Linked DNA regions of Spirulina subsalsa PCC 9445. The protein of the gene in region 3 binds, or shares a complex with, the protein of the main gene of each other region. Links are inferred from orthologs where the notes say so. Each region holds a gene or a part of one and is shown on either strand. Other genes may lie near its edges.

Region 1 (10,234 bases), 4.2 Mb from region 3 along the record:
CCCCTAAAAAATCGCTAGTTAATCCCCTTATCGCTGGAGCCTCTGCGATCGCAATTCTCCTAGGAGGTGGAACAGGCTTTTGGGCTTGGAATCAATTAAACAGCCCTCAACCCACCGTTGAAACTCCTAGTGAAGCTCCCACGGGAACAGCACAACAACCCCTCTCCCCCGATGTGATTCAAGAAACCGCCATCCAACTCTACTGGCTAGATGAGAACATTGAATTAGTCGCCACCCCAGCCACCTTATTAGAGAAAACTGGCACCCTCGAAGACTCCTTAGAAAATGCTATCCAGCAACTTCTAGACGGTCCCCCGGATGACAGCTACGGTACAACGATCCCCGAAGGAACAGAACTCCGAGGAGTGCGTCTAGAGGGGGATGGCATCCATGTAAATCTGTCCGAAGACTTTACCTTTGGAGGGGGAACCGCCTCCATGAGTGGGCGAGTTGCCCAAATTCTCTATACTGCAACCAGTCTCAATCCCGACGGCAAAGTATGGCTGGAAATTGAAGGGCAACCTTTAGAGGTACTCGGAGGAGAAGGACTGATCTTAGACCAACCCCTCACCCGTGAGGGCTACGCTCAAGACTTCCCTCTTTGACACTCCCGTCGCTAAAAGCGAGGGATTCTTGGTTCACCGAGTTTCCTTAACTTGACAGGACCTATCCAATAAGTTTTCGTAGGCACCGAGGGTCTTCACCCCGACATTCTCGATAACGGGCAAAAACCATGACGGGCAACAACGGACCAACAGCCCCACCCACAAGGGGATGGGGTTTTCCCGGCAATCTTTATGAATTTGGCAAGTCCTATTTCATCTTCCACTGAAAAGATGAGATATTTCATGCTACCGTGCTTTTTCCGGTAAAATCCCGAAAATGGCGCGCTTGCTGTTCAATACGAGCAGCCAGTCGGTTACAAACCAAATTACACAACTCAAAACTCAAGGGATCGTCAACACGGTAGTAGGCAGAAGTCCCTTCTGTCCGCCGTGTTAAGATCCCTGCTTGCAACATCACTTTGAGGTGTTTCGAGACATTGGCCTGACTGGTTTGAGTTGCTTCAACCAGTTCCTGTACACATTTTTCTTCTTCCCGCAGAAGACTTAATATCCGCAGACGCATCGGCTCGCTCAAAATACCAAAGTATTCTGACAACTGCTGAACAACCTCTTGAGGGATCGGCTTAACTGATTGCATACAAGTAAGCTACATTAGGTGATCCCCACATCATAGCAGTCTTTGTCGTTAAATAACAATAGTGTTAGCAAGTTAATTTGGATTAACACGCATCAAGACTTGACCATACTCCACAGATTCCCCATTCGCCACCAAAACCTCAACGACCTGACCCGCCACTTCGGATTCAATTTCATTCATGAGTTTCATGGCTTCAATAATACAAACCGTCTGACCGACTCGTACCGCTTCTCCTATATCCACAAAAGGTGGTTCATCGGGGGCAGGCGCACGGTAGAAGGTTCCCACCATAGGGGAGGTAATTTCAACCCATTTCGGGTCAATTGTTGGGGGGGGAGAACTTTCTACTGGGGGTGGGGTGGAAGATGCCGCCTGAATAACTACTGGGGGAGAGGGCATCGTCGCCATCTGTACCCCATCCGAGGCAACGGCAGGCATAGCCATGCCGCCCTTACGCACGGTTAATTCAAAGTCGTCATCTTTTAGTTGTAACTCAACAATGTCAGTATTCGCGATCGCAGCTAGCAACTCGCGGACTTGCTGAAAATCAATAGGCACAAGTCTTTTTCCTACTCTAGCGTTATCAATCGGTTTAAGCAGCCCAGCCCATTCACTCAGGAGGAATCCACCGAATTAGATTGTTACCTTACCCTCGTTGCTTGGCTGAAGTGACCTCCGTTTCAGATGTCCTTGGCAACGGGAAGCCTGTTCCCCTCCCCATGACTCAGAATTAATCTAGCAAGGGGACAACCCGCCGTTTAAGCCAGACTACCGCCCAGCGTCAGGATGGGAGAACTAGATTCTAACATTTTTCTTTAGTTATCTCGTCCCAAATAACTATCATTGCGGGTATCAATTTTAATTTTTTCACCAATGGAGATAAACAACGGCACCATCACCTGGGCGCCCGTTTCCACAATAGCGGGTTTTGTGCCTCCGGTAGCCGTATCTCCTTTCACACCAGGATCTGTATCCGTTACTTCTAAAACCACGGAGTTGGGGAGTTCGACCTCAATCACCTGAGTATTCCAACTCACCACATTGACCTCCATTCCTTCGGTGAGGTATTTTACGCGATCGCCCACCTGTTCAGGACTTAAACGCGCTTCCTCAAAGCTTTCCATGTCCATAAACACCAACTGCTCCCCATCCTTGTAGGTATGCTGCATGGTGCGTTTTTCCAGTGTGGCTTGAGGAACCGTCTCCCCGGCTCGGAACGTCCGTTCTACAACGCTACCCGTCTGGGCATTTTTCAACTTCGTGCGAACAAAAGCAGAACCTTTCCCCGGCTTCACATGGAGAAACTCCACAACACGCCACACCGAGCCATCTAGCTCAATTGTTACACCAGTTCGGAAATCATTGCTCGAAATCATGAGGTTTTATCGACAACCCAAGAATAGTCCGCCATCCATTTTACCCTTCTCTGGGTCTTTCCTAGAAGGTCGGATCGGATTTCCGCTAGATAAACCTCACCAACCTTATCCATCAAGGCTGAAACCTTGACACTTCACCACGCTTGAGTCGGTTTTACGGTCGGCTTCTCCCAATGGAGTCCGCTCGGGATTGTCAATGGGAAGGATAATGAACCTTGTGCCAATGGTGAGCAATATCAATTCGACGACAGAGCCAAACTTGCTCCCGTTGTTGAATATAGTCCAAAAACCGAGCCAGTGCGGCTGTGCGTCCCGGTCGTCCAACTAAACGGCAGTGTAGCCCAATACTCATCATTTTAGGTTGAGTTGCCCCCTCTTCGTATAAGGTATCAAAGGCATCCCGCAAGTAACTAAAAAACTGATCTCCACTGTTAAACCCCTGATAACTGGCGAAGCGCATATCATTGTTATCCAGCGTGTAGGGAATGACTAAATGGGGTTGACCATAGTCTAAAACCCAATAGGGGAGATCATCGGCATAACTATCCGAGTCGTAGAGAAACCCCCCGGCTTCTACCACTAAGCGGCGAGTATTGGGACTAATGCGCCCTGTGTACCACCCCAGAGGACGGTTTCCGGTCATTTTAGTGTGAATAGCGATCGCATAATGAATATGTTCCCGTTCCTGTTCCTCGCCAAAATACTGATACTCAATCCAACGGTAGCCATGGGAGGCAATTTCCCAATCCGCCTCTAACATCGCGGCAACCGCTTCAGGATTGCGCTCTAAGGCCATTGCTACCCCATAAACGGTCACAGGTACACCCCGCCCGGTAAACAGGCGATAGAGTCGCCAAAACCCGGCTCTGCTGCCATATTCAAACATGGATTCCATGTTCATATTGCGCACCCCCAACAAGGGCGCTGCTCCGATAGACTCAGACAAAAAGGCCTCTGATGCAGGATCTCCATGTAGGATGCAATTCTCCCCCCCTTCCTCATAGTTAATGACAAATTGAACCGCAATCCGGGCATCTCCGGGCCATTGGGCATGGGGAGGGGTGCGGCCATAGCCGATCAGATCACGGGGGTAGGGAGCAGAATGGGTCATAGTGTTGGCTCAAGAGAATCAGGATTTGGTTGAGGTCACGAGTAGAATGATTATATTCTCTAATTTTCTGAATGGCTCACACAGATGACTATGCTCCAACTCGCTGGTTATGAGGAACTCAATCAACTTTATGCTGGAAATCGTACTCTGGTCTATCGTGCCATTCGGAAACCAGAACAACAACCCGTTATTATCAAGATTCTGCGCAATCCTCACCCGGATTTTCAGGAGTTAGTTCAATTTCGCTATCAATACACCATTTCCAGTCAATTGGAACATCCCCGCATTGTTCAACCTCTGGCGCTGGAAACTCGGGGGAATAGTTATGCTTTGGTGATGCCGGATGAGGGTGCGATCGCCTTATCCGACTATTGGCCCGGTTCTCCCCGTTCCCTAGAGGCCTTTCTCTCCCTCGCCATCCAACTCACCGAAGCCCTCGGATACCTGATTCAACAGCGTATCATCCACAAAGATATAAAACCCGCCAATATTCTCATCCACCCAGCCACTGGGGAAATTAAGCTGATTGATTTTAGTATTTCCAGCTTACTGCCCAAAGAACAACAACACCTCATGAACCCCAACGTTCTCGAAGGCACCCTAGCTTATATTTCCCCCGAACAAACCGGACGCATGAACCGAGGCATTGACTACCGCACCGATTTTTACTCCTTGGGGGTGACATTTTTTGAACTGTTGACTGGAGAATTGCCCTTTAACAGCGATGATCCAATGGAGTTAGTCCATTGTCACCTTGCCCAAGAAGTGCGCTTTCCCCAAGACATTGACGAAGAGAAAATTCCCACCGTCTTACAGGCCATTGTCTTAAAACTGATGGCCAAAAATGCCGAAAACCGCTATCAGAGCGCCTGGGGGTTACGATACGACCTCGAACGCTGTTTAGAAGCCTTACAAACCACCGGGGAAATTGAACCCTTTACGCTGGGAGAACGGGATCAGTGCGATCGCTTTTCCATCCCAGAAATCCTCTATGGACGACAGGCCGAAGTGCAAACCCTCTGGGAGATTTTCCAGCGTGTTGCTGACCCCCACCAAGAACATAAACGGGCGGAAATGGTTCTAGTGGCTGGGTTTTCCGGCATTGGGAAAACCACCGTCATCAACGAAGTCCACAAACCCATCGTCAAACAACGGGGGTATTTTATTAAAGGCAAATTCGATCAATTCAATCGCAACATTCCCTTATTTGCCTTTGTCCAAGCCTTCCGCGACCTGATGGAACAACTCCTTGGAGAACCCGACCTTCAGTTAACCAACTGGAAAAATAAGATCCTCATGGCCTTGGGAGAGAGCGCCCAGGTGATCATTGAAGTCATCCCAGAATTAGCACAAATCATCGGCCCTCAACCCCCCGTCCCCGAACTCTCAGGCAATGCCGCCCAAAATCGTTTTAATCTTCTGTTCCAGAACTTTGTGCAAGTCTTCACCACCCCCCAGCATCCCCTCGTCATCTTCCTTGATGATCTCCAGTGGGCCGATGCTGCCTCATTAAACCTTTTGCACCGCTTAATGAGTGAATCAGAAGGAGGATATTTATTAATCCTCGGCTCCTATCGGGATAATGAAGTCTCTCCCTCCCATCCCCTCCTCCTCACTTTAAGGGAGATTGCCGAACAAGGCACCCCCTTAACCACCCTTACCCTCACCCCCCTCACGGTCGAGGATCTCAACCATCTGGTCGCTGACACCCTCCTCTGTTCCTCAGAACTCGCCACCCCCCTCTCCCAATTACTCCATCAAAAGACCCAAGGGAATCCCTTCTTTGCCACCCAATTCCTGAAAAGCCTCTATGACGACGATTTAATCACCTTTAATCTCAATTGTGGTCACTGGGAATGTGATTTGAACACCGTGCGCACCCTCGCCCTCAACGACGACATAGTAGGCTTTTTAGTGGAACGGTTGCGCAAGTTATCCCCCCCAACCCAAAAAATCCTGAAACTGGCGGCCTGTATGGGCAACCCGTTTGATTTAAAAACTTTAGCGGTGGTGGATGAACAGGACATGGAAACCGTCGCCACAGACCTCTGGGAAGCCTTACAAGAAGGGTTTATTGTGCCGGAGAGTGAAACCTATAAATTCCTTCAGGGCAATCCCCACCGGGGAGAATCTTGGCAAGGGGAAACCGTCACCTACCGCTTTTTACATGATCGCGTTCAACAAGCGGCCTATACGTTAATTTCCCCAGTTGAGCAACAACTCACCCATTTAACTATTGCTCGCCTTTTGCTCCACCATGCCCCAGAACCTGACGAGACTCTCTTTCAAATTGTCAATCAGTTCAATCTGGGAATTGCCCTCCTTGACGGTGATGTAGAACGGGAATTAGTAGTCCAATTAAACCAAAAAGCCGCCGAGAAAGCCAAGGCTTCCGCCGCCTACAGTGCAGCGCGAACCTATCTCCAGCAAGGGATTGCCCTGCTCAGTACCGCCCAGGCTTGGCAACAGCACTATGATCGCCTCTTGCCCTTACATAGCTTACTGGCCGAGGTCAACTACTTAAACGGTGACTTCACTCGTGCCGAGGAAGAGATTCAGACAGTCTTGACCCACAGTAAAACCGTTTTGGATGGGGTCAAAGTCTACGAAATTCGGATTCAGTGTTACGTCGCCCAAAACCAATGTCAAGCCGCCTTAGATGTGGGGTTAGAGGTCTTAAACTTACTGGAAATTCCCCTGAGTGATGCTCCCCTGCCTCACATTGAGGTAGAAGCCCTCTATGATTTGCCCCCTCTCACCGATCCCCGGATTCTCGCTGCCCTACGGATTTTAAGTAAACTCTGGGCTCCCGCCTTTATTGCTAATCCGGCTCTCCTGCCCCCAGTCATTTTCACCCTGCTCAACCTCTCCGTCACCCACGGCAACTCAAGCCTCGGGGCTTTTGCCTACGCCCTCTATGGGATGTTGCTCTGTGCCGCTATGACCGATATTGAGTTAGGCTATCGTTTCGGGGAATTAGCCCTTCATACCCTCGATCAGTATCAAGATGTAGAATTCACCTGTAAAGTTAATCAACTGTTCTACGCCTTCATTCGCAACTGGAAAGAATTAGTGCGCGATCGCGTCGAAGCCCTCGCCCAAAACGTCCTCACAGGTCTAGAAACCGGGGATCTCGAATTTGCCTGCTATTCCGCCATTAATTACTGTGATAACCTCTGTCTCATGGGCGAGTCCCTGCCCCTTGTCCAGCAGAAACAAGAATACTACATCGAACTCACAGGCAGCCTCCACCAAACCATTCAACACAATATCGCCCAATTGTGGGGGCAATTTGTAGAAAATTTACTCGGTCAAAGCGAAAATCCCACCCAACTCGAAGGCCAACAATTCCAAGAATCCCAACAAATCCCCGCCCTCCAAGCCGCCAACGCCTTCAGCGCCTTATTCTTCTTCTGGACCGCCAAAACCATCCTCGCCTACATTTTCCAAGACTATCCAGCCGCCCTGAACCATGCCACCACCGCCAGCCAGTACCAACTCGCAGGCGGGGGGTTATTGCCCATCACCCAGATTCCCTTTTACCGCGCCCTCGCCCAGTTAGCCCTCTACCCTAGTTTAGAGAAAGACCAACAAGCCCAAGCCCTTGTTCAAATTGAGCAAGATTACGCCCAACTGAGCCAATGGGCAGCCCACGCCCCCCAAAACTTTGAGCATAAAGTCAATCTCATCGCCGCAGAACGGGCGAAAGTCTTGGGGCAACGGGAACAGGCCATGAATTTTTATGATCGTGCGATCGCCCAAGCCCAAGACCATCAATATATCCACGAACAAGCCCTAGCCTACGAATGCGCCGCCCACTTTTACCTCGACTGGGGTAAAAACATCATCGGCAGCGCCTACCTCCAAAAAGCCTACTACTGCTATGCTCACTGGGGCGCTCGGGCCAAAATCCACCAACTCGAACAAAATTATTCCCCTCTCCTCGCCCCCATCCTCGAAAAACCCGATCTCACCGCCACCAATCCCCGGGTTTCCACCCAGAGTTTTAGCACCCTCACCACAACAACCACCCTCTTTGACCTCGGTTCCGCCCTCAAAGCCTCCCAAGCCCTCTCCGAAGAAATCGAACTCGATACCCTACTCGGGAAACTCATGCACATTGTCCTTGAAAATGCCGGGGCAGATCAGGGAGTATTAGTCCTCAACACATCCGGACAATGGGAAGTCGTCGCCCACTGCCAACCAAACAGTTGTTCCCTCATACATCTCACCCTCGACCAAGTAGACATCATTCCCCAAACCCTAATTAATTCAGTCAAACGCACAGCCCGCGCCATTCTGCTCAATCAGTGTGAACAGGATAATCCGTTCATCGGGGATCTGTATTTCAACCAACATCATCCCAAAAGCCTTTTCTGTACCCCCATCCTGAACCAAGGCCGCTTTATTGGGATTCTCTACCTAGAAAACAACCTCACCGCCCAAGTATTCACCCCCCGCCGGATTGAGGTATTAAACCTCCTCACCGCCCAAGCCGCCATTTCCTTAGAAAATGCCCAACTCTATCAAAATCTAGAAGAGAAAGTCGCCCAACGCACCGCCGAACTCGCCGCCGCCAATGCCGAAATTAGCCAACTTAACGAACGCTTGCAAGCCGAAAACCTGCGCATGGGTGCAGAATTGGACGTAGCTCGACGAGTCCAGCAGATGATTTTACCCAAACGGGAAGAATTAGAAAACATTACCCCCCTAGAAATTGCCGGATATATGACCCCAGCCGATGAAGTTGGGGGCGATTATTATGATGTATTAGTCGAAAAAGATATCATCACCATTAGCATTGGAGATGTCACCGGACATGGTTTAGAAAGTGGTTTAGTCATGTTAATGGCACAAACCATTGTCCGCACCCTACGGGAATTAGGCGAGCAAAACCCCGTCCGTTTCCTCAACACCGTCAATGCCACCATTTACAAAAATGTCCAACGGATGGGAGTTGACCGCACCTTGAGTTTAGCCGTTCTCAACTATAGAGACGGGTTATTAAGTATTAGCGGTCAACATGAATTAGTCTTAGTCGTGCGCGCCAATGGTCACTTAGAAGTAATTGACACCATGAACCTAGGGATGACCATTGGTTTAGTGGATGATATTAGTTCCTTTATCTCCCAAGTTTCCCTAGTCCTAGCACCGGGGGATGGAATTGTTCTCTACACCGACGGCATCCCGGAAGCCGAAAATGAGGTTGGCGACTTTTACGGTTTAGACCGTTTCTGTGAGATCATCCGCCTCCACTGGCACGAAGACGCATCAACGATTCATCAAGCCGTTATTAACGATTTAGAGACGTTTATTGCTTCTCATAAGGTGTTTGACGACATCACCCTATTAGTCGTTAAGCGTCGGGAACAAGATCAACAGGAATCCTAATTGAGTTTAAGTTGAGTCGCTGAACCAAAAACCTACGCACAGCGACGTTTGGAGAATCTTCGGCCTTCAGGCAGGAAAGTCTGTCAAGGATCACTGTTCTGTGCCATTCGTCGAATTTCCGAGTAAAACCCCGTTTGCACAAACGTCTCCCCTTGTTTCACTAAACTGGTGCGTAGGCGTAAATTGGGACTGGCAAACCAAATCCGCTCCTCGGCATAGGTAGAGTCTTCTTCAATGATTAACGTCAGGGTGTCCTCCGCGAGGATATAACGGCCGTAATGGGTGGGTTGGGGGGTAGCAGAGCGAATAAGTTGACCCTGTGCCGGATTGTTGCTATCGGGTATCATAACCATTAGGCTGAAGCCCACTTGTTTGGGTTTTCCCCAGTCTACGGAATTATCCCAACTCATTTTTAGGCCGCCTAAGATTTGCTCTGGGGTGAGGTGTTCGGCGGCACCCAAACTCGCCACGGTGGGATCTTGAGGGGACAAAATCTCTACGGTTAAATCGGATTTGCTATTGTCTACTTCTGTTCCGACTAATTGGTAGTTGGTGCGTTGGGAGAACCACTTCCCGGCGCATTGTGCTAAAAATTCGTTAATATCCATGAAAAAATCGCTGTTCTGGGGAAAACACAATAGAGACAATCGACCATAAACGGGGGTTTTGTCTCCCCGTTACTGCTCCTCCTGAGTCAGGCTGAAACAGTCTAACTCAGGGCTGTTAATCCCCATTGTATTATGATTCGGTTTCGAGCCGTTGCAAAGAAAGGGCGGCGGCTTGGTGAACTTGGGGGTGGCTGTCTTTGACGAGGTATCTTAGGGCCGAAAGGCTTTGTTCACAGGGCAGATGGCCGAGGGCTTCGGCTAAACGTTGACGAACTAACCAATCGGGGGATGAGACAAAGTTGAGCATTTCTGGGACGGCATCAAGGGCTTTAATTTCACCGAGGGCGGCGATCGCCGCTTGATGTAGAACTACCTCATCCCCTTTCAGCGCGCTGATTAGAGCCTCTTTCGCTCGGATGTCTTTTAAGTTGCCCAAAGACACGGCCGCACTAAAACGCACTAACCATTCTGTATCCTCATAAAACGCCCGCACCAACGGTTCAAAAGCCCGAGGATCTTCTAAATACCCTAATGCCCCGGCCGCA
Region 2 (10,397 bases), 4.2 Mb from region 3 along the record:
AGAACCATAGCGGGTGAGGGCTAATCTAATTTCCTCTTCTGAGAGATTACCCAAGGGATTGGCTGGTTTAAAGAATGGACGGGGTAGATATTTGGGTAAACGGGCTTGAATCCAATCTTTTAAGGAAGGTTTAGCCGGAACAAGTTGAACTTGTAAGGTCAGGGTGTATTTAATTTCTGGGGCAGAATATTGATGTAAAATAATTTGCCGCTCGTAGCTTTCCCCAAGGGTTAAATGACGAGGATCAATGGTGATTTGATAGTCTCGTTGTTCGGGGTCAAAATGGGCGGGACTCACACGAATCCAGGGATGAATCGCTCCACTGTGGGGGGGATCATCGGCATGGGGGGCAATTTCCCAAGTTCCCTCGATGAGGGAGGGGGGGAGTCCCCGTTTGAGTCGGAGGGATTGGTTGAGAACTTGCCCGGTGTGATGGGCTTTAAAGACAATGGGGGGAAGTTCGAGGGGGATTTCCGGCACCCGGGCCAGGGAGAGTCGTTCTAGGGCGGTTCTAGCTTGGTGGGCGGATTGGTAGGGGTTGGGGGGGTTGGGATTGACTAGACTCTCTAGCCACTGCACAAAGTCGGGGTTGAGGGTGGAGAGTTTGGGGGCGAGGGGACTGAGGGTGAGGCGATCGCCAATGGGGGGCATTTCCTCCCAAGGCGTTTGGCTAAACCAACTGAGCCAAGCTAATCCTACCGCCCGCAAATCCCCCCGAGGATTCTCCAGTTCGTCGGGTTCTGATTGCCCATGCCAACCCAAATCTACTAGATAAAGATTCAGTTGATCATCCAGCAAAATATTCTCGGGTTTCAGGTTTTGGTGCAGAATGACTGGAGTCTGTTGGTGGAGTTCACTTAACAGGTCTAATAACTTCAGAAAAACTGTTTTAATTTCTGCAAAAGATAACTCTTTTTTATGGTGCAGGGGTTGACAATTATCTATATAATTGCGTACCCAGCAGAACCCTGTTCCCTTTTCGGTCGGGGTGGGGAAACCATACTGATAGGTCAACAGTTGAGGATGATTGACCGTTTGTAGACGCTGAATTTGCTGTTTTAGGGCTTGCCAAGGAACAACGGTTCCGTCGGGTTCTGCGGCTTCAAAATGTTTAATCACCACCTTCTGCTGCGTGATGGTGTCTTGGGCGAGATAGGTGATACAACCGCGCTCAATGGGCTGTCCTAGCTCTTGGAGCATTTGGTAACGCTGGGTGGGGCGTGCTATTTCTGGGGCGACAACAGGGGGGTGAGCGGCACTGGGCTGACGCTCTGGTGTTAACGTTTGGAGTACCCCTTGACTCTGGGAAAGGTCATTAGCGTAGGCATCCCCTACGGACACACCGGAGGAGAGGGAAGAACTCGAAAGATTGGGTTGCTGAGGTTGTACCATTGCTGTTGTTGTTCAGAGCGATCGCCAAATAATAACCTAGAGTATCAGTGAGCTAGAGTATAAACGGATTCAGAGCATCTAACTCCCCTTACTTTACCGGAAAATATTCCCGAGTGTTCAAGCATCACGAATCCTTATCAAGAGGTAGCCCATTCATTCCCTGATCATGGCATCCTTAACTATAAACCCTGACCCAGAAAAAAATGCCAGAATCGAAAAGAATCATCGTCGTGGGTGCAGGCTGGGCCGGACTTAGTGCCACCTACCACCTCGCACAACAAGGATATCAGGTAACACTGCTCGAAGCCGCTTCCCAACCCGGCGGACTGGTGGCGGGCTGGAAAACTCCCGGTGGACGTTCCGTAGAGGGCGGAATTCATGGTTTTTGGTATCCCTACCGCAACATTTTCCAGTTAGTCGAACACCTTAAGCTAAATCCCTTTACCCCCTTTACCCGTTCCGCTCAATACTCCCCTCAAGGGTTAGAAGTTGAGTCTCCCATTTTTCAAGATGAAATTCAACTCCCCGCCCCCCTCGGCACCTTTTTATATCCTAAATTTAAGCGCCTCCCCCTCATTGATCGTCTTTCCGCCCTTCCCCTTCTCCATGCCGTGTTAGACTTCGACAATTCCCCGACGGCTTGGCAACGGTACGATAAAATGACCGCCCGGGAATTATTTAAACAATATGGGGTTTCAGCGCGTCTCTATCGAGAAGCCTTTGAACCTATGTTATTAGTGGGTTTATTCGCCCCCGGAGAACAATGTAGTGCGGCGGCGGCGTTGGGAATGCTCTATTATTTCATCTTGGCTCATCAACCCAACTTTGATGTCGTTTGGTGTCGCGGCACGGTGGGCGAAATGATTTTTAAACCTTGGGTGCGGGAAATCCAAAAATTAGGCGGTCAAGTTTTGACTAATCAACGAGTCACGGATTTAATGCTCAATGAAAATGGTCAAGTGCAGTCGGTGATCTGTGAAAATGACCGTTTTGAAGGGGATGCCGTTGTGTTTGCTCTGAGTGTGATTGGCATTAAACGGATTATTGCTCGCAGTAAAACCCTCAATCAATACCCAGAATTCCGGAACTTAATGAACCTCAACGGAATTGATGTTTTAGCCACTCGTCTCTGGTTTGATCAAAAAGTCCCTATTCCCCTGCCCTCTAACGCTTGTTTTGGCTTTGATAGCACCACAGGCTGGACATTTTTTGATCTCAATACTCTTCATGATGATTATAAGGAGGAAACCGGGAGCGTTATTGAGGCGGATTTTTACCATGCTAATCAATTATTACCCATGACAGATCGGCAAATTGTCGCCAAGGTGTACCGGGATTTACTCACTTGTATTCCTCAACTCAAGGAGGCGAAAATTATTGATAAAAGTGTGATTCGCGTTCGTCAAGGTGTCACCCATTTTTCTCCGGGGAGTTATCAGTATTTATTAAGCCGGAAAACGACGATTCCTAATCTGTTTTTAAGTGGGGATTGGATTGTCACAGATCATGGGTCTTGGTCCCAAGAAAAAGCCTATGTGACGGGTTTAGAAGCCGCCAATGGGGTGATTGATTATTTTAAAATTGGAGAAAAAGCCCCAATTATTCCCGTCGAACCCGATGAAGTCCATATTCAATTTCTGCGTAGCATAAATAAGGGGATTCGTCAAGTGCAGAATGCTATTTTACCAGATTTTTGGTTAGACTAGGAGCAAGATCATCACGGGAGGAATTATGAGTGACGCGGAAAAACAAGAGTTAGAAAAGATGGGTTTACCGTTGAACAATCAAGAGGAAAAGCCCCTTTCTTCCTCGGAGTTTGCGGCGAATTCTTCGCCGTTAGTGAATACGGTTTCCCAACTGAGTGGGATTGTTTCGCCCTACTTTATTGTGTTGGTGGGGTTATATATTTATAACAGTAACTTCTGGATTGGTATTGTCTTAGTGGGGGTGGGAATTGTTTCCCTGTTCAAAATCTCACTGAGTGATGTTGAACGGTGGATTGAGGGAATCAAGAAGTTACTGTGAGGGGCTTAATCCCGTTGAAAAACGACGGAAAGATTATTAGCAGGCATGGGGACGGTTTCCAGCCAGGTTAAACTATGATCGGCGGCTACGTCTTGCACGGTTTCTAGGTTACGGACTCCCCATTCTGGATTCTGCGATCGCAATGACCCATCAAACGCCTCATTACTCACGGCCGTATGGACTCCCCCCTGCTTAAAAGGCCCATAGAGGTACAGAATCCCCCCCCGAGGTAAAATCCGCTTGGCCCCCGCCATCAAGCCTAAACAAGCCTCCCACGGGGCAATATGAATCATATTAATATTCACCATGCTTTCAATGGGGTACTTTTCTCGTTCCTGTGCCGTATAATGAGCCGGACTGTTGCCATTTTCCACCGACCAACGGGACTCACAAACATTCAAGAAAAAAGGCGGGTATAAATTCGGACTCGGTTCTATCTCTTGCCAAGCTTTAATACTCGCTAATAATTCCGGTTGACAATCACTGGTTAACCAGCGTCGCGGCTTTAAACGAGGGGCAAAATAAACACTATGTTGACCCGTCCCACTGGCAATTTCTAAAACCGTCCCAGTAGGGTTAAGAACACGCTTTAAGACCGTTAAAATCGGCTGACGATTGCGCTCCGTTGCGGGAGCATATCGGCGGAAATCATTTAAATTTTGTTGCACAAGTCAAGGAAGATGTGAGGAATAGAAAAAGTCAGAGAGAAGTCTTGAGAGGAGATAGAGAGATAGGAAAAACCCTTAGCTATCTTGCTCTACCCCGGAGTTTTTTCTCTTAATCAAGAGGAATCTTATACACCCAATCTTGATAATCAGAGTCGCGATTTTCCGTAATCGCCACCAGTTTTTCCCGCAGTTTATCCGTAATGGGTCTATTTTTCGGCAGATGATAATTTTCAATCTGTTTAACTGGGGTAATTTTCGCCGCCGTACCACTTAAAAAGACTTCATCAGCAATCAGTAACTCCGTCTTATCAATCCCCCGTTCAATAACCGGAATGCCTAAATCTTCCGCCAGAGTGACAATACTATTGCGGGTAATCCCTTCTAAAATATCCTGGTCATAACTGGGGGTAATAACTTTACCGTTACGCACCATAAAAACATTCATCCCCGAGGCCTCGCAAATCTTGCCTTGAGAGTTCATTAAGAGTGCTTCATCAAAACCAGATTCGACGGCCTCAGTTTTAGCCAAGGAAGAGGCAATATAGGCCCCGCTAATTTTACCCCGTAAGGGAAAACTGCGGTCTTCCTGACGATGCCAAGAACTCACCCGACAGCTTACCCCATCGGGCGATAAATAATCCCCTAATTCCAAACCGTAAACAAAGAAATCCTTCTCGATATTATGTAAACGGGGGGCAATTCCTAAATCAGAAGTGTAGACAAAGGGGCGAATATAAAAGGAAAATGTGGGTTTGTTTTTTTCGACAAATTCAACAATCACCTGTTGAATCTTCTCAGCCGGGAGATCAAAATGTAGGAAGCGCGCACTGTTGCTGAGGCGTTTACAATGTTCATCAAGGCGAAACAATAAGATTTGTTGCGGATTATTAGGATCAGGAATGCCACGCAGTCCTCCAAAGGCTCCAGTGCCGTAGTGTAGGGCATGAGTGGCGATGGAAATATTGGCTTCCGCAAAGGGGACAAATTGGTTCTGGAAATAGGCGATGGGGAGGAAGTTGTGCATTGCAAATGATGGGGAAACGGTCGTAAGAATGGCAATTCTATCCGTTGTGCAGTATATCATGGCGGCTGGCGTTGGAGGGGAAGGGATTGAGTCGGATCAGAGGATTGGGCAAATTTACGGCAGCTTTGCAGCTTTGGAAGATTTTATAAAGCTTTAGTGAAGCGTATAAAAAAATACGCAGAAAAATTATCTTTTGCGTACATTGAGGGTATTGTGAAATTAGGTCATGAGTTTTTTCAGGGGTGTCAATTGATGAGGTTCTACGGTCGAAGCGTTTAAGTAGAACCACCCATGATCTAGGAGTGAAGACACCAAGAGGTTGTAGGGCTTGGGCAAACAATGTCCTACGAAGGAGGCAAATGTGAGTATTCAATCTCGAATTTTATGGGGATCTGCCCTAATTATTGCGTTAGGCGTAAGTATTGGATTATACCCAACTTCTGCGGCGATTGCTGAGGAGACGGGCAAGGAGGAAAAAGAGATAGAGGTGGCGGTGGTGGGTCAGCCAGAAAGTCCACCGTTCGCGCAGGATGCTGTTGGCGCAGCCTCTCGAAGCGAAGAAAAGGAGGAAAAGGTAATAACGAGAAGTCCTCATGCTCCTCGTCCTCAAAATACGGTGTCTCCTCAGAGGAGGAGAACTTCGGAAGCGGTGGCCTATCGTCCCGCTCCAGCCACCTCTCATTTATATCGTGGGGTAGCGTCTTGGTATGGCCCCAATTTTCACGGTAGACGGTCGGCTAGTGGGGAAATTTATAATCAGAATGCGATGACGGCGGCCCATCGGACGTTACCCTTTGGGACTCGGGTCAGGGTGACGAATTTAAATAATGGTCGGTCGGTGGTGGTACGGATTAATGACCGAGGGCCCTTTATTGCGGGTCGTATTATTGATTTATCCCGGGGTGCGGCTCAGGAAATTGGTCTGATTCGGTCTGGGGTGGCTCCGGTGAGTGTGGAGGTGTTGGGACGTTGAGACTCCGCGCTCTTGCCTAAACTGAATCCTAATAGATCCCGTTCACTCCTAGTGAATTTAGCTCATTGTCGGGAAGCCCCGCACTGTACGTTCGCGTTCGCAACGCTTTGCTACGCAACGCTTCGCGTTCGCGAAGCGTCACGAAGTGAACGCGAACGGGGATGTCCCTAAAAAGACATCTAGAGCCTCCCGTAGAAGCACCGAACGCCTCATAGTGATATGGGGAAGCCCGCACCGTACCCCTAGGGTCGGTGTCGGGAGGATGTCACGTCTGACGCACCCTTGTATAGTGGAAGAGAGGGTGAATAAGAGGTAAGCTATCCCAAGAGAACATCGGAAAAAGTGACTGATGAAATCTGTATCTTGGATTACGGTACGCACCACCAGCACGCGCTGGGAAGCTGAACTAATGCAGCAAATCCTGACCAGTCATGAGATTCCCTGCCGTGTGGTCAACTTGGGAGCGAGTGCCTGTTTTTTGTCGGGAGAGGCTGCTTTACAGGTGTTTCCCCAAGATCGATGGACGGCTTTATTACTCCTAAGTCCTCAAGAAGAGGAGGATCTCGACGACTTCCCGGAAGACTCCTGATCGTCCTCTGCTAGTTTCGTTGTTTAACAAAAACGTTGCGAAATTCCCCTTCCTCGTTTACAGGGAGGGAATGAATAGCCAACTAAAAATAAACTAAGCAATAGCGAATCATCTGATAAGATGTTACCATCTTATCGGTACTGTTGAGTTTTGATAATGTACAAGGCCTACAAATTTCGCCTATACCCAACGAATGACCAAAAAGTATCCCTTGCTAAAGCCTTTGGGTGCTGTCGTTGGTATTGGAATTTTGCCTTAGACTTGTGCCAGAAAACCTATATTCAGACGGGGAAAGGATTGTCCCGGGGATATATCCAAGGTCTATTACCAGGACTAAAAAAGGAGTATCCTTGGTTAACAGATGCCTACTCCCAATCCTTGCAGGTGGTTGCCCTTAATCTTTCCACGGCCTATAAAAACTTTTTTGAGAAACGGGCGCAGTTACCCCGTTTCAAATCAAAGCATGGTCGGCAGACTCTGAGTTATCCTGCTAATGTTAAGTTTGAAGGAGACTATCTCAAAGTACCGGGAAAAATTGGACTGCTCTATTGCCGTCGTCATCGGGAATTTGAAGGGACAATCAAAACCGTTACTCTTTCTAAAAATCCTGATGGTCAATACTATGCTTCGGTGTGGGTGAATGACGGGAAAGATACCATTACCCCATCAGTCGGAGGTAAAGCCATTGGGATTGATGTTGGTCTAACCCATTTTGCGATTACTAGCGATGGCTCTAAGTACGACAACCCTCGCCATTTTGCCAAGCATCAGAACAACCTAAAGCGTAAGCAACAAAAGCTATCCCGTAAACAAAAGGGAAGTCAAAATCGAGCTAAGGCTAAACAAAAAGTCGCCAAAGTTCATAGTAAGATAGCCCGATGTCGTGAGGACTTTCTACACAAACTATCCCGCAAGATAGTTAACGAAAACCAAGTGATTGCTGTAGAGAATCTGAACGTTAAAGGGATGGGACAAAACCCTAAACTTGCCAAGGCAATTAGTGATGTGGGTTGGGGGATGTTTACCACAATGCTGAAATACAAAGCCGAGTGGGAGGGGAAAACTTATATTGAAGTTGACCGCTTTTTTGCGTCTTCTAAAATTTGTCACGTTTGCCTTAATCGAGTGGATAGTTTACCGTTAGAAGTTCGGCAATGGGAATGTCAACATTGTGGGACTCACCACGACCGTGATCTCAATGCAGCGCAAAACATTAAAAATGAAGCCTTGCGGATATTGTCGTTGGGAACCAGCGATACTGCCTGGGGAGGGAACGTAAGACAACCTGGTAAAACTTCGGTTTTGCTAGATGCTATTCCCGTTGAATCAGGAAGCCACATCCTCGCCAATGGCAGGGTGGGGTAGTTCACTGCTCTTATTACACAAAAACCTAAACCCTTAAAAAACTATATGTCGTTATTTGATTGGTTTGCCAATCGGCAAAAATCAGAACAAACCACCCAACAAGGTCAAGCGGAACGAGAAATCGCGGATGGTCTTTGGACGAAATGCCCAGAATGCGGGGTTTTAGCCTATACCAAGGATCTGCAAGCCAATATGATGGTCTGTGCAGACTGTGGTCATCATATGCGGGTGGATAGCAATGAACGGATTCGTCAACTGATTGATCCCAAAACTTGGAAACCCCTCAATGAGGAGTTAGAACCCCTTGATCCCCTGAATTTCCGCGATCGCAAATTCTACAAAGACCGTATTCAAGAAACCCAAGCTAAAACCGGACTCAAAGATGCGGTACAAACCGGAACCGGCCTCCTCGATGGTTTACCTGTCGCCCTCGGCGTGATGGACTTCCGCTTTATGGGCGGTAGTATGGGCTCGGTCGTGGGAGAAAAACTCTGTCGGTTAATTGAATATGGTACCCAAGAGGGCTTGACAGTTATCATCATTTGTGCATCCGGCGGAGCGCGAATGCAGGAGGGGATGTTAAGTTTAATGCAGATGGCCAAGATTTCCGGGGCTTTAGATCTCCACCGTCAAGCCCATTTACTCTATATCCCTGTGTTAACCCATCCCACGACGGGGGGCGTAACAGCCAGTTTTGCCATGTTAGGGGACTTGATTTTGGCGGAACCCAAGGCAACCATCGGCTTTGCGGGGCGGCGGGTGATTGAACAAACTCTGCGGGAAAAACTACCGGACGATTTCCAAACCTCAGAATATTTGCTCCAGCATGGCTTTGTTGATGCTATTGTGCCACGAACTCAGTTGAAAAAGACTCTCGCCCAATTAATTAGTCTTCATCAACCCTTTTTCCCCTTGGATGCCGGGCCTAATGCCCATCACGCCATGTCAACGCAAACCCTTGTCCCTCAGAATTAGGGAACAGGGAACGGGGAATAGGTAATAGACATCTCCCCTGCTCTCCTGCTCCCCGACTCCCAACTCCCGGACTTGTTCAGTAAACCCTTCCTAGTTTTGCACTTTATTGGCGATCGCAAGCAACTTGAAAAAAACATCCAATTATTGGCTACTCTTGCCCTACCTCCGACCCCAAACCCCCATCATCGGGTTAGCGATGGTCTGTACCCTCGTGTTTACAGCTAGTTGGCCGATTTTGATTAAACTGGCTGAATTGATTGCCGACTCCGTAGGTCGCGGTCAGTTAGAAATTACCGGACAAATTGCCGGACTAGGGATTCTGGTGTTTTTAGTCCGCAGTCTCTCCCTCTATGGCCAAGATGTCTGGATTGCTGAGGCCTCCCTACAAGTCGCCCATCAACTGCGCTGTGATGTTTACGCCCACTTACAACGTCTGGGCTTAAACTATTTTGAAACCACCAAAACCGGGGACTTGTCCTATCGTCTCACCGAAGATACAGACCGCATCGGGGAGGCCATTAACCAACTCTTCCATCAGTTTGTGCCTTGTGTCTTACAACTGATTGTTGTGTTGGTCTATATGATTTACATGAACTGGCAACTCACCCTAGCGGCCTTTCTTATTGCCCCTCTGATGGCCTTATTGGTGACAATGTTTGGGGAACGTCTCTTAGACTTCTCTCGGCGCAGTCAAAACCGCATTTCTGACCTTTCGGCGCTGTTAATTGAGTTTCTCTCGGGGATTCGTCTCATTCAAGCCTTCGCCGCCGAAGACTACGCCCTGCGCCGTTTTACCCAAGAAGCGGAGGAAAACCGTAAAGCCCGTTTAGGGGTGGAGAAAATCAAGGTTTTTCAAATGGTTTTGGTGGGGTTTTTATATGCCACCAGTATCTTATTGGTGTTCTTTTTGGGGGGATGGCAAATCTCCCAAGCTAACTTAACGGCCAGTCAATTTGTGGGGTTTTTGGCGGCGGCTTTAATGTTGGTGGATCCGATTAATATTACCACCAATAATTACAATACATTCAAACAAGCTCAGGCTTCGGTGGATCGGGTGTTTGAACTGGTGCAACTCGCGCCTAATATTCGGGAAGCCCAAAAGGCGATCGCACTTCCCCCCATTACCGGGCGTGTCACCTACGAGAATGTGAGTTTTGGCTATAATCCCGAGCAACCTGTGTTAAAAAACCTCAGCTTTGAGGTAGAACCGGGGGAAATGATTGCGTTAGTGGGACATTCTGGGGCAGGGAAAACCACGTTAGTTAATTTACTCCCCCGGTTTTATGATCCTGACCAAGGCAAAATCCGAATTGATGGGCTAAATATTGAGGAAGTAGAACTAAAAAGTTTACGCCAACAAATTGGCATTGTCCCTCAAGATACGAT
Region 3 (10,482 bases):
AATCCTGTGGCTTATTATCGCTTGGGGATGGCACTGCGGGGGCAAGGGCGCAATCGAGAGGCGATTGAGAATTGGCGTATTGCTCAAAGTTTGTTTGAGCGGGCAGGTAATCGTGAAGGGGTGCGAGAAATGCAGGCTTTAATCAATGGAGATCGAGATGTTTCACCGAACTTTAGACCGTTTAATTAAGCCGATGGGGGGCTTTTGTCCTCTAATGGTGGGTAGTAGTCTAATCTTCGTTTTAGGCAGTCCAGAGGCGACGCTGGCGGTCAATGAGAGCCATTTAAAGCAGCTATTGGAAACTCGCAGTTGTCCCCGTTGTGATCTGCGGGAGGCGGATCTGGAAATGGCTCAGTTGGCCGGGGTAGATTTGCGGGGGGCGAATTTACAAGGGGCGAATTTACAGGGGGCGAATTTACAAGGGGCGAATTTGGAGGGGGCGAATTTACAGGGCGCTCAATTTGTCTTTGCGAATTTGGCGGATGCGAATTTACAACGGACGACGGTGGGGGTGCAGGATATCCGCTTAGAACCCTTTGAGTGGCCTAGTATTGGGGTGAATTTGGCTTTACTGCAACGTTGGGGGCTGTTTCTGCCCCAGGAGTCGCAAATTCCTCTAGATTCGTCGGAACGTTTGGTGTTGAAGAAGGAGAAGGAAAAGGAGGAGGAGGAAGAGGAGGAGGAAGTTGTTGCTAATTTCGATTTGGCGGATTTACAGAGGGCTGATTTTTCCCAGTCTCAACTGAATCGGGTGCGTTTTAATCGGGCGAATTTAAGTAATAGTAATTTTTCGTCGTCGCTGTTGATTGAAGCGGAGTTAGAGCGGGCGAATTTAACGGGGAGTCGGTTTTTTGTGGCGGATTTGCGTCGGGCGAATTTGGCGGGGGCGACGTTTAATGGGGCGAATTTGACGGGGGCAGATTTAAGTCAAAGTAATTTGGAGACGGCGACGGGGCGAGGGGCGAATTTTGACGGGGTGAATTTAACTCAGGTGAATTTGAATGATACCCGGTTTATTGATGCTAATTTTGCGGGGGCGATTTTGGGGGGGGCGCGTTTACGACGGGGGGTTTTCCGGGGGGCGAGTTTTTCCCAGGGGAAGTTAGGGGGTGCGGTGTTACAGGGGGGAGATTTCACGGGGGCGGATTTTCATGGGGCGGATTTAGGGGGGGCTTATTTGTTGGAGGGGAATTTTAGTCGGAGTTCTTTTGCGATCGCCAATTTAACTAACGCCGATCTCAGTGGGGCTACCCTCACCTCGGCTTATTTTTTCGGGGCAACCTTGACTAATAGTAATTTAACCGGGGTGGATCTGAGTTTAGGCACCCTCAGCAAAGCCAATCTAGCCGGGGTGCAATTGTTAGGAGCGAATTTACGCCAAGCTAATTTAACACAAGCCCATTTACGAGAAGCCGATTTAACCTATACCAATCTCACCCAAGCGGATTTGAGTGGAGCGAATTTATATCAAGCGGATTTACGCGGTGCTGATTTACAAGCGGCGGATTTGAGTGGGGCTTATTTAATTGAAACGGATTTCACTGACGCGAATTTAACGGATACGATCTTCAAAGGGGCGATTCGTTGGGTATCTTCTGGTGGGGGCTAACTATTTCGGCTCAAGAATCCTAAGCAATCTCGATCATCAATTCTCAAGGCTCAACTTCGAGTGAACCACTCAGGAGATGCTCAAAAAGCGGTATAGTAGTTAACCACCGCCAAAAAATGCACCGAAATGCAGTTCTCAAAAATTCTCATTGCTAATCGAGGGGAGATCGCCCTACGCATTCTCCGCACTTGCGAAGAATTAGGCATTGCCACCATCGCCGTTCACTCCACCGTGGATGAGCAAGCCCTTCATGTTCAATTAGCCGATGAGCGGGTGTGTATTGGTCAACCCCCCAGTAACAAAAGTTATCTTAACATCCCCAACATCATCGCCGCCGCTCTCACCCGCAACGCCTCCGCCATCCACCCCGGCTATGGATTCCTCGCCGAAAACGCCCGCTTCGCCGAGATTTGCGACGATCACAAAATTTGTTTCATTGGCCCGAGTCCCGAAGCGATGCGCGCGATGGGAGATAAATCCACCGCCAAGAAAACGATGCAAAAAGCCGGAGTTCCTACAGTCCCCGGCAGTCAAGGCCTGCTCGCCGATGAACAAGAAGCCCTCGCCACCGCCCAAGATATTGGCTACCCTGTAATGCTCAAAGCCACCGCCGGAGGGGGAGGGCGAGGAATGCGCCTCGTACGGGATGCCAGCGAATTAGTGCGAATGTTCCAAGCTGCTCAAGGAGAAGCCGAGGCCGCCTTTGGCAATGCGGGGGTATATTTGGAAAAATTCGTCGAAAATCCTCGCCACATTGAGTTTCAAATCCTCGCCGATAGTCATGGGAATGTCGTCCATTTAGGAGAACGGGATTGTTCAATCCAGCGCCGTCACCAGAAGTTATTAGAAGAGGCTCCTAGTCCGGTATTATCTCCAGAATTACGGCAAAAAATGGGGGAAGCCGCCGTTAAAGCGGCTCAGTCTATTAATTATGTGGGGGCGGGAACGGTAGAATTTCTCGTAGACCGCTACGGGAGTTTTTATTTTATGGAGATGAACACCCGGATTCAAGTGGAACATCCTGTAACGGAAATGGTGACAGGATTGGATTTAATTGCCGAACAAATTCGCGTTGCTCAAGGGGAAAAACTGCGTTTTAGCCAAAAAGATATCCTCTTAAAAGGACACGCTATTGAGTGCCGAATTAACGCCGAAGATCCCGACCATAATTTCCGCCCCCATCCCGGACGGATTAGTGCCTATCTTCCCCCCGGCGGTCCGGGAGTGCGCATGGATTCTCATGTTTATACGGATTATGAGATTCCCCCTTATTATGACTCCTTAATTGGCAAATTAATTGTCTGGGGTCCGACGCGAGAAGCGGCGATTAAGCGCATGAGGCGGGCTTTACGAGAATGTGCCGTAACTGGAGTTCCCACCACTATTGGTTTCCACCAACGGATTTTAGAACACCCGGCTTTTCTCTCTGGGGAAGTCTATACGAATTTTATTCAGGAACACATGAAATTGTAGGTTGGGTGACACTTCGTTTCACCCAATTTCAACCCATTAGCAGAGGGGTTAAAGGGCGCGAACGATTCCCCCGCCTTGGTTGCCGGCTTGATGGAGAGCATCACGGGCGATCGCATATAAACTCGCCACATCCTCCCCATCATCAGGATAGACGGCTAATCCAGCACTTACTGTAATCTTCATTTCCGTTTTACCCATCCCCGTGAAGTGTTCGGTTTCCAAACGAGACAATAAATGAGTCACCCGCTTGAGGCCATCGATCTTAGACATCGCATAAATCCCAATCAGAAACTCATCCCCCTCCCAACGGGCAATAATATCCTCTAAGCGGAAATGTTGCTGCAATAGATTGCCCAACTGTTGCAAAATGCGATCGCCCATCTTGTAACCATAGGACTGATTAATCTGTTCCAAACGATCCACATCAAACAAAATCAGACACAAACTTTGATCATGACGTTGACATAACCGAAGATAGCGCTTTAAATACTGGGTCGCACAGCGACGATTGGTTAATCCCGTTAACAAATCCGTATCCGACAGACTATTTAACAACTGACAGCGTTCTAAACGGTTAAAAATCCGAGTAGCTAACTCCCCTTCTGTAAAGGGTTTCGCTAAATAATCATCCGCCCCACTTTGATAAATGCGTTGAATCACTTGGGGATCTTGACGTACCGTGACAAACAAAATCGGCAATCCTTGCCAGCGCCGATCTTGTCGCACCACCTGACATAACTGTAACCCATCAAAATGGGGCATTTCCAGATCCAAAATCAACAGATCCGGAGCCGTAGACTCCAACACCTCCCAGAAGCGTCGGGAGTCCACAAGAGGCGTAAATTGTAGCCCCCAGCCCCATAATAATGGCTCTAGGGAGGCTAAAAACACTGGATCATCATCCACCACCAACACCCTTGGGGCAATGGAATGAGAAGCCTGTAAAATGCCCAGAATAGACTCATAAACTTCTTCGGGGGAAGAGGCTTTAGAGAGGAAAGCGGTACCCCTTTCCGCCACAGCCACGCGATCGCTCAATCCATCCCGCACCGAAAACGCCAAAATCGGCAAATCTGGAAACTGTAAGCGCAATTCTTGCAAAAAGATCAACCCCTCATCGGGATTTTCAGGAAACACTAAATCTAATAACACCAAATCGGGCAGTTTTTGCTCCATCAAATGGCGGGCTTCTTCAATGGTTAAAGCCCCTTCAATCTTGATCTGCCAATGCAAAGACTCTTGTTGCAATTTTTGCACTAACTCCCCATCATCATCCACCACCAAAATCCGCCAAGTTTTTTGCTCCGGAATCCTCAATAATGGGGAAAGTGGATTAACCTTTTCCGCCACGGCAAAGCCTAATTCCTCTTGTAATTGTTGAAATAAAATCCTTAAACCATTGATCCGATCTTCCCTCTGATTTTTAGCTAATTCTGGGTTTTTCAAGGTTATGAAATACTCTTCCATCTCTTGAGCCAGTTGATAGGCTGTCTGCTTGCCAAAAATCCCTAAAGAACCGGCTAATTTATGGGCAGTGAGTTGACCTTGAGCGCGTTTCTCTTCTAACATCTTTCCTTGAAGCACTGACTTTAACACTTCTTCTAATATGCCCAGACGTTCTTGAATTTGGCCTTGGGATTTTTCCCACAATTGAGTTAAAGCCGTTGATGGGCTTTTATCGTCTGGGGGAGGGCGAAAAGAGTAACTGGATTGATTGACACTAGAGGGAGTGTCTGGGGAAGGCAGGAGACGATATCCTACCCCATAAATCGTTTGAATAATCTCCTCAATCCCCACATTTTTCAATTTGCGTCGTAGCCGTTTCATGTGGGCGCGAATTGTGGCCTCAGTGGGGGGGTCATCAAAAGACCATAAATGCTCTAAAATCGTGCTATGGGTTAGCACCCGTTTAGGGTTACGCAAAAATAATTCTAATAGTCCATACTCTTTGGGAGAAAGGGATAAAAATTCATCCTGATAAGTAACATTATGGGAACTGGGATCCAGGCATAAATCCCCCCATTCTAAGAGTAACGCTCCCGCCACACTACGCCGCCGGAGTAGTGCGCGTAAACGGGCAAAAAGTTCTGGGGAGGTGCAAGGTTTGACCACATAATCATCAGCCCCAGCATCTAAACCTTGAACTTTATCTTGACTATCATTCCGGGCGGTTAAAAGCAGAATAGGAACTGTTAAATTTTGCTGACGAATGCGCCGACAAAGACTAATTCCATCCAGTTTGGGCAAACTAATATCTAATAAGATTAAATCATAGGTAAAAGCCTGTACAAAGTCCCATCCGGTTTCTCCATCCACCGCTAAATCCACCACATAACCTTGTTGTCTCAGGGCTTGGTGAATAGCCTCGGCTTGAATTTCGTCGTCTTCTACTAGAAGTAATCTCATAGATAAATTAGAGAAAAAATAAATTATAGATGATTAGGAAATTGAGAATCAATAGTTGATGTTGATAATGAATAACCCTTTTCTTTCCTCTCTTCGCCTGTAATAACACCAAGGGATTGACTTTTGACACTCCCCGGCCATCACGGCGCGGGGGGTATCCGTTCTAAGGGAGTCCAACGACGTTACCCTCACGGAGCTTCGTCAGTCACGCCCAAAATTTCACTCTTGATGGGTCAATTGACATAAAGTGTCTAACTCAAAATTCTCTAGAAGACATTCCAGTCTGGTACTGAGGGATTCTGCACTGGCTGGAATTTCGGTGATTAGGGTGCGAATTTGTTCCACATCAAGAGCCCGGGCGGCACAATGGACTTGAACAATCCACTCGGCGGGCATGATTTTTAAATCTTCGGCCACTAACAGGGGATAAGATGGGAGTTTTGATTTTACCCCGTCTGGAGAGGGGGAAGCGTAAATATAAGAAAGTTGTAGTGCTTGTGCAATTTTTGTGAACAACTGATCCTCATCAATGGGTTTGTAGAGGATGTCATTACAACCTACTTGTTGGGTCAAGTCACGACTGGCCGGGGAAATATCCGTGGTGAGGGCAAAAATGACGGTAGGGGAGGCCTCCTCCTGTTGGCGGATTTGTCGGGTGGCTTCGTAACCGTCACAATTAGGCATCAGTAAGTCCATGAGGATTAAGTGAGGGTGCCAAGCGCGCCATTGTGCGATCGCCTCATAACCATCCCGTGCCTCTTCCACCTCAAACCCCAAGCTGGTCAGACGTTTCTCTAAAAAGGCGCGATTATCCGGGTAATCATCCACAATCAACACCCGGCAAGGTTGACTGTCCGAGCATAAACTCACAATCGGACGGGTGAGTTCACCCGAAGAGGGTTTAGGTCGCGCTTGAAGACTGGGGGCTTTCAAGGGTAGGTTAAAGTGGAAACAACTACCCTGTTGATGGCGGGATTCCACTTCAATTTTCCCCCCCAGTAACCGGACAAAATTCTGACTAATCACTAGACCTAATCCAGTGCCTTTACTGCTTGATTTACGCCCAGCACGGGTTTGAGCGAAGGCTTCAAACAGTTTACTAATTTCTTCGGGTGCAATGCCCTCGCCGCTATCTTCCACAGCAAAGCGTAGGGCATTAGGAGAGTGATCGGCCCTCTCGTAAACCGCCGTGACGGCTAGACGGACTTTCCCCTGCTCCGTGAATTTGACCGCATTACTGAGCAAATTAATCAACACTTGACGCAGTTTCACCTCATCCGTGTAAATCACCTTGGGGACTGCCGAGGCGCAATCCACCTCAAATTCTAGCCCCTTTTCTTGGCTAGGGAGTAAAAACGCACTTCTTAAATCATTGAGTAACACCGAAATGGTCACTTCGTTGTCTTCGAGGGTGACTCGCCCGGCCTCAATTTTGGCGAGGTCTAAGACATCGTTAATGAGTGCCAGCAAGTGTTCCCCATTGCGGATGATGGTATCGAGCCATTTTTCCTCCTCGGCGGTGTGGGAGGAATAATGGCGCATAATGCGGGCAAACCCAAGGATAACAGAAAGAGGGGTGCGGAGTTCGTGGTTCACTTGGGCTAAAAACTGATTTTTGGCATTTAAGGCGCTGTGGGCGAGTTCTTCGGCGTTGCGTCGTTCCAGAATTTCCCGTTGTAGGTCTTCATTTTTGGCTTTGAGTTCTTCCCGTTGGGCGATGACTTCTTGATGCAAACGTTGTAATTTCAGATGATTTTCAACGCGCAGCAGCACTTCCTCCACTTGAAACGGTTTGCTGATGTAGTCTACTCCCCCCACGGCAAAGGCTTTTTGTTTGTCGAGAACTTCCTGATAGGCGCTGAGGAAAATCACCGGAATATCAACGGTTTGGGGTTGAGATTTCAAATAGCGACAGACCTCATAGCCGTCCATCTGGGGCATATTAATATCAAGGAGGATTAAGTCGGGGTGAAAGCGGGAAATACTGGCCAGGGCAAATTTTCCATCGGGGGCTAAACGCACTTCATAGCCCTGCTGACTGAGAACTTCTGCCAGTAAACGAAGATTTTCTGGCAAATCATCCACCACTAAAATTTTCCCTTTCGAGGGGTCAGTATTCCCGGTCATAATGTTCTCGTATCATAGGCCTTAGCAGTGATCCTAACGCAGACGAGGGGGTTTCAAGATGGCAGATTTAAGCGAACGTTTTGAGCAGGCGCTAGTTTATGCGACTCGTCTCCACCAAAACCAGAGGCGTAAGGTGGGGAAAGTGCCTTATATAGCCCATTTAATGGCGGTGAGTGCCTTGGTTTTGGAAGCAGGGGGAAGTGAGGAAGAGGCGATCGCCGCATTACTCCATGATGCCATTGAAGACCAAGGCGGAGAACCCACCCGCCAAGACATCTTAAAGCGTTTTGGTCCCACGGTCGCCGCCATCGTCGAAGGTTGTACAGAATTCCAGAATCTGCCGAAACCCCCTTGGCAAGCGCGCAAAATCCAGTATTTAAAACAAATTCAAGCCGGGAGTCCCTCGGTGCAGTTAGTCTCTTTAGCCGATAAACTCCATAATGGGCGCTCGTTGCTTTGGTCTTTACGTCAACAAGGCTCAAGCATTTGGAGTCATTTTGCCGGGGGGCGGGAGTTAAGTCTCTGGTTTTATCAATCCCTATTAACGGTTTACACCCATCACAAAGAAACCGTTTTATGGCGAGAATTGGCTCAAGTGGTTGCGGAATTAGAGCAGTTTTAAGGGGAGCAGGGGAGAATTGATAATTATTCCCTCTTACCTCTTCCCCGACTCCCGACTCCCAACTCCCTTATTCAGCCAACCCTAAATACTCTTATTCCAGTACTCCAAGCCCGTCAAAATCACATCTTCTAACCACAACTTAAAACGTTTTACCTTGAGGGAATACTGAGTGAATATTGTACCAATGAATACCCCCCCCAAGTCTGGATTCCCCTACCCCAAAGACGGTAAAAATGTCACCAAAGGGGGAAAGAGAATCAACACAACCAAAACCAAAACCTGCAAGATAATAAAAGGAACTGCTCCCCGATAAATGTCCTCTGTGGTGATTTCAGGAGGGGCTACGCCACGCAGGAAAAACAGGGCAAAACCAAAGGGCGGGGTCAAAAAAGACGTTTGTAAGTTTGCGCCCAAAATAACCCCATACCAAAGCATATCTAACCCTAACGCCTGGGCGACGGGGGCGAAAATGGGGATGATAATGAAGGCAATCTCAAAAAAGTCGATAAAGAAGCCCAACAGAAAGATCACGACCATATTCACCAGCAAAAACCCAAGGGTTCCACCGGGTAAGTTGGTGAGGAGATCAAACATAAAGCGATCGCCGTGTAACCCCCGAAAAACCAAACTAAAGGCCGTAGACCCAAACAAGATAAAGATCACCATGCTACTAATCCGGAGGGTCGAATCACTCACCTCGGCCAAAGCAGACCCAGTTAATCTCCCCTTCAGGGCGGCCAAAAGGATCGCCCCTAAAGACCCCACCGCCCCCGCTTCCGTGGGGGTAGCAATGCCGAAGAAAATACTCCCCAACACTAAGCCAATCAACAACAAAGGAGGAATCATCACACTCACCACCCGACGGGCTAATTCTCCCCGACCAATATTGCGCACTGACTCCGGTAGGGCAGGGGCGACATCGGGACGCAAAAAGGCAACGATCAACACATGAAGAGCAAACACCCCAGCCATCAGGAGGCCGGGAATAAAGGCTCCAATGAATAAATCCCCCACGGAAATCCCCAATTGATCCCCTAAGACCACTAACACTAAACTGGGGGGGATAATTTGCCCTAAAGTCCCCGAGGCAACAATAACCCCTGTTGCCAATTGTTTGTCATACCCATAACGCAACATGACGGGGAGGGAAATTAAGCCCATCGCGACTACAGTAGCGGCCACTACCCCCGTAGAAGCGGCCAGGAGAGCGCCCACGAAAACCACCGCTAAGGCGAGTCCTCCCCGCAGTCGTCCGAAGAGAATTCCCATGGTTTCCAGTAGGTTTTCCGCTAGCCCAGTTTTTTCTAACATCGCCCCTAAAAAGACGAAGTAGGGGATGGCCAGGAGGGTGTAGTTGGCCATAATGTTAAAGATGCGTTGGGGTAAGGCGGTGAGAAAGAGAGGATTAAAGATATCTAGGGCAACTCCCACTAAACCAAAGAGAATGGCGACTCCCCCCAAGGAAAAGGCGACGGGATAGCCCAAGGACAGAAAGAGTAAGGCCCCGGCAAACATAGCTGGGCCTAACCAGTCATAGCCCATGATTTTCCTCCTCGGAGCGTAAATCTGTGGGGGAGGGGGGATGGTTTTTTAAGCGGTCGAAGTTTTTGATGCCTTCGGAGAGACCTTGGAGGATGAGTAGACTAAAACTGACCAGTACCATAGATTTTATGGGGTAGCGGGGCAATCCGCCGGGATCTGGGGACATTTCCCGGATGAGCCAAGATTGAAGGATGGTTTGCCAAGAAAAGTAGAGGACGAGACAGCAGAAGGGGAGTAGAAAACAGGTGATGCCGATTAAGTTGGCGATCGCCTGTTTCCGTCTGTCCCAATTTTTATAAAAAATATCCACCCGCACATGGCCGTTATGCTTCAGGGTATAGGCCGCCCCCAAAAAGAAAATCAGGGCGAAGAGATACCATTGAATCTCAATCAAGGCGTTAGAGGCGAGATTTTGCTGAATATATTGACCCAGATAGCGCGCCAACACGTTCCAAACCCCAACGCCCACTAAAATTAAAACTAATCCTGTGCTGAGGCGACCAATCCCCTCATTCAGTCGATCAATCCAGCGCGCTATGGTTAACCACACGTCCATCAAAACAAACCCAACCCCATTGATTTACAAGGTTTCCGCCACAAAATTGGTTAAACTCAACTCATTGATTTTGTGCCACTGTAGGATTTTATCCCGGAACTCTCGCCACGGTTCATACACTTCTTTAAACGTGGTATCTTGGTTGGC

Evidence for each region.
Region 1: the proteins of accC (region 3) and accB are in contact, whole or in part, in a solved structure (PDB 8UXZ), measured with the Escherichia coli proteins. The link is inferred for Spirulina subsalsa PCC 9445 from one-to-one orthologs.
Region 2: the proteins of accC (region 3) and accD are in contact, whole or in part, in a solved structure (PDB 8UXZ), measured with the Escherichia coli proteins. The link is inferred for Spirulina subsalsa PCC 9445 from one-to-one orthologs.

The regions. Positions count from the first base shown.
Region 1 is NZ_JH980292.1:4,523,465-4,533,698, forward strand. What follows is about bases 19-2,727. They hold accB (acetyl-CoA carboxylase biotin carboxyl carrier protein), read right to left. Parts: upstream 1,762-2,727; coding sequence 1,276-1,761; downstream 19-1,275. Other genes in these bases: SPI9445_RS0120655 (GerMN domain-containing protein), read left to right, coding at 19-605; SPI9445_RS0120660 (ArsR/SmtB family transcription factor), read right to left, coding at 847-1,203; efp (elongation factor P), read right to left, coding at 2,019-2,579. Outside these bases: more of SPI9445_RS0120655, read left to right, coding at 1-18; allantoinase PuuE, read right to left, coding at 2,773-3,690; SPI9445_RS0120685 (AAA family ATPase), read left to right, coding at 3,781-9,081; SPI9445_RS0120690 (phycobiliprotein lyase), read right to left, coding at 9,165-9,689; SPI9445_RS0120695 (HEAT repeat domain-containing protein), read right to left, coding at 9,820-10,234. UniProt on the Escherichia coli protein: This protein is a component of the acetyl coenzyme A carboxylase complex; first, biotin carboxylase catalyzes the carboxylation of the carrier protein and then the transcarboxylase transfers the carboxyl group to form malonyl-CoA.
Region 2 is NZ_JH980292.1:4,512,284-4,522,680, forward strand. What follows is about bases 7,175-10,046. They hold accD (acetyl-CoA carboxylase, carboxyltransferase subunit beta), read left to right. Parts: upstream 7,175-8,081; coding sequence 8,082-9,011; downstream 9,012-10,046. Other genes in these bases: SPI9445_RS0120640 (RNA-guided endonuclease InsQ/TnpB family protein), read left to right, coding at 7,175-8,036; SPI9445_RS0120650 (ABC transporter ATP-binding protein), read left to right, coding at 9,136-10,046. In the rest of the region: SPI9445_RS0120600 (protein kinase domain-containing protein), read right to left, coding at 1-1,392; SPI9445_RS0120605 (hydroxysqualene dehydroxylase), read left to right, coding at 1,596-3,098; SPI9445_RS26425 (hypothetical protein), read left to right, coding at 3,124-3,417; SPI9445_RS0120615 (DUF938 domain-containing protein), read right to left, coding at 3,423-4,085; SPI9445_RS0120620 (branched-chain amino acid transaminase), read right to left, coding at 4,195-5,109; SPI9445_RS31740 (hypothetical protein), read left to right, coding at 5,138-5,266; SPI9445_RS29440 (septal ring lytic transglycosylase RlpA family protein), read left to right, coding at 5,471-6,082; SPI9445_RS0120635 (putative signal transducing protein), read left to right, coding at 6,432-6,671; more of SPI9445_RS0120640, read left to right, coding at 6,828-7,174; more of SPI9445_RS0120650, read left to right, coding at 10,047-10,397.
Region 3 is NZ_JH980292.1:296,200-306,681, forward strand. The notes cover bases 952-3,908. They hold accC (acetyl-CoA carboxylase biotin carboxylase subunit), read left to right. Parts: upstream 952-1,735; coding sequence 1,736-3,082; downstream 3,083-3,908. Other genes in these bases: SPI9445_RS27210 (pentapeptide repeat-containing protein), read left to right, coding at 952-1,609; SPI9445_RS0101815 (response regulator), read right to left, coding at 3,131-3,908. Also shown: SPI9445_RS0101800 (tetratricopeptide repeat protein), read left to right, coding at 1-189; more of SPI9445_RS27210, read left to right, coding at 158-951; more of SPI9445_RS0101815, read right to left, coding at 3,909-5,488; SPI9445_RS0101820 (ATP-binding response regulator), read right to left, coding at 5,708-7,615; SPI9445_RS0101825 (HD domain-containing protein), read left to right, coding at 7,674-8,237; SPI9445_RS0101830 (TRAP transporter large permease), read right to left, coding at 8,451-9,779; SPI9445_RS0101835 (TRAP transporter small permease subunit), read right to left, coding at 9,769-10,335; SPI9445_RS0101840 (TRAP transporter substrate-binding protein), read right to left, coding at 10,360-10,482. UniProt on the Escherichia coli protein: This protein is a component of the acetyl coenzyme A carboxylase complex; first, biotin carboxylase catalyzes the carboxylation of the carrier protein and then the transcarboxylase transfers the carboxyl group to form malonyl-CoA.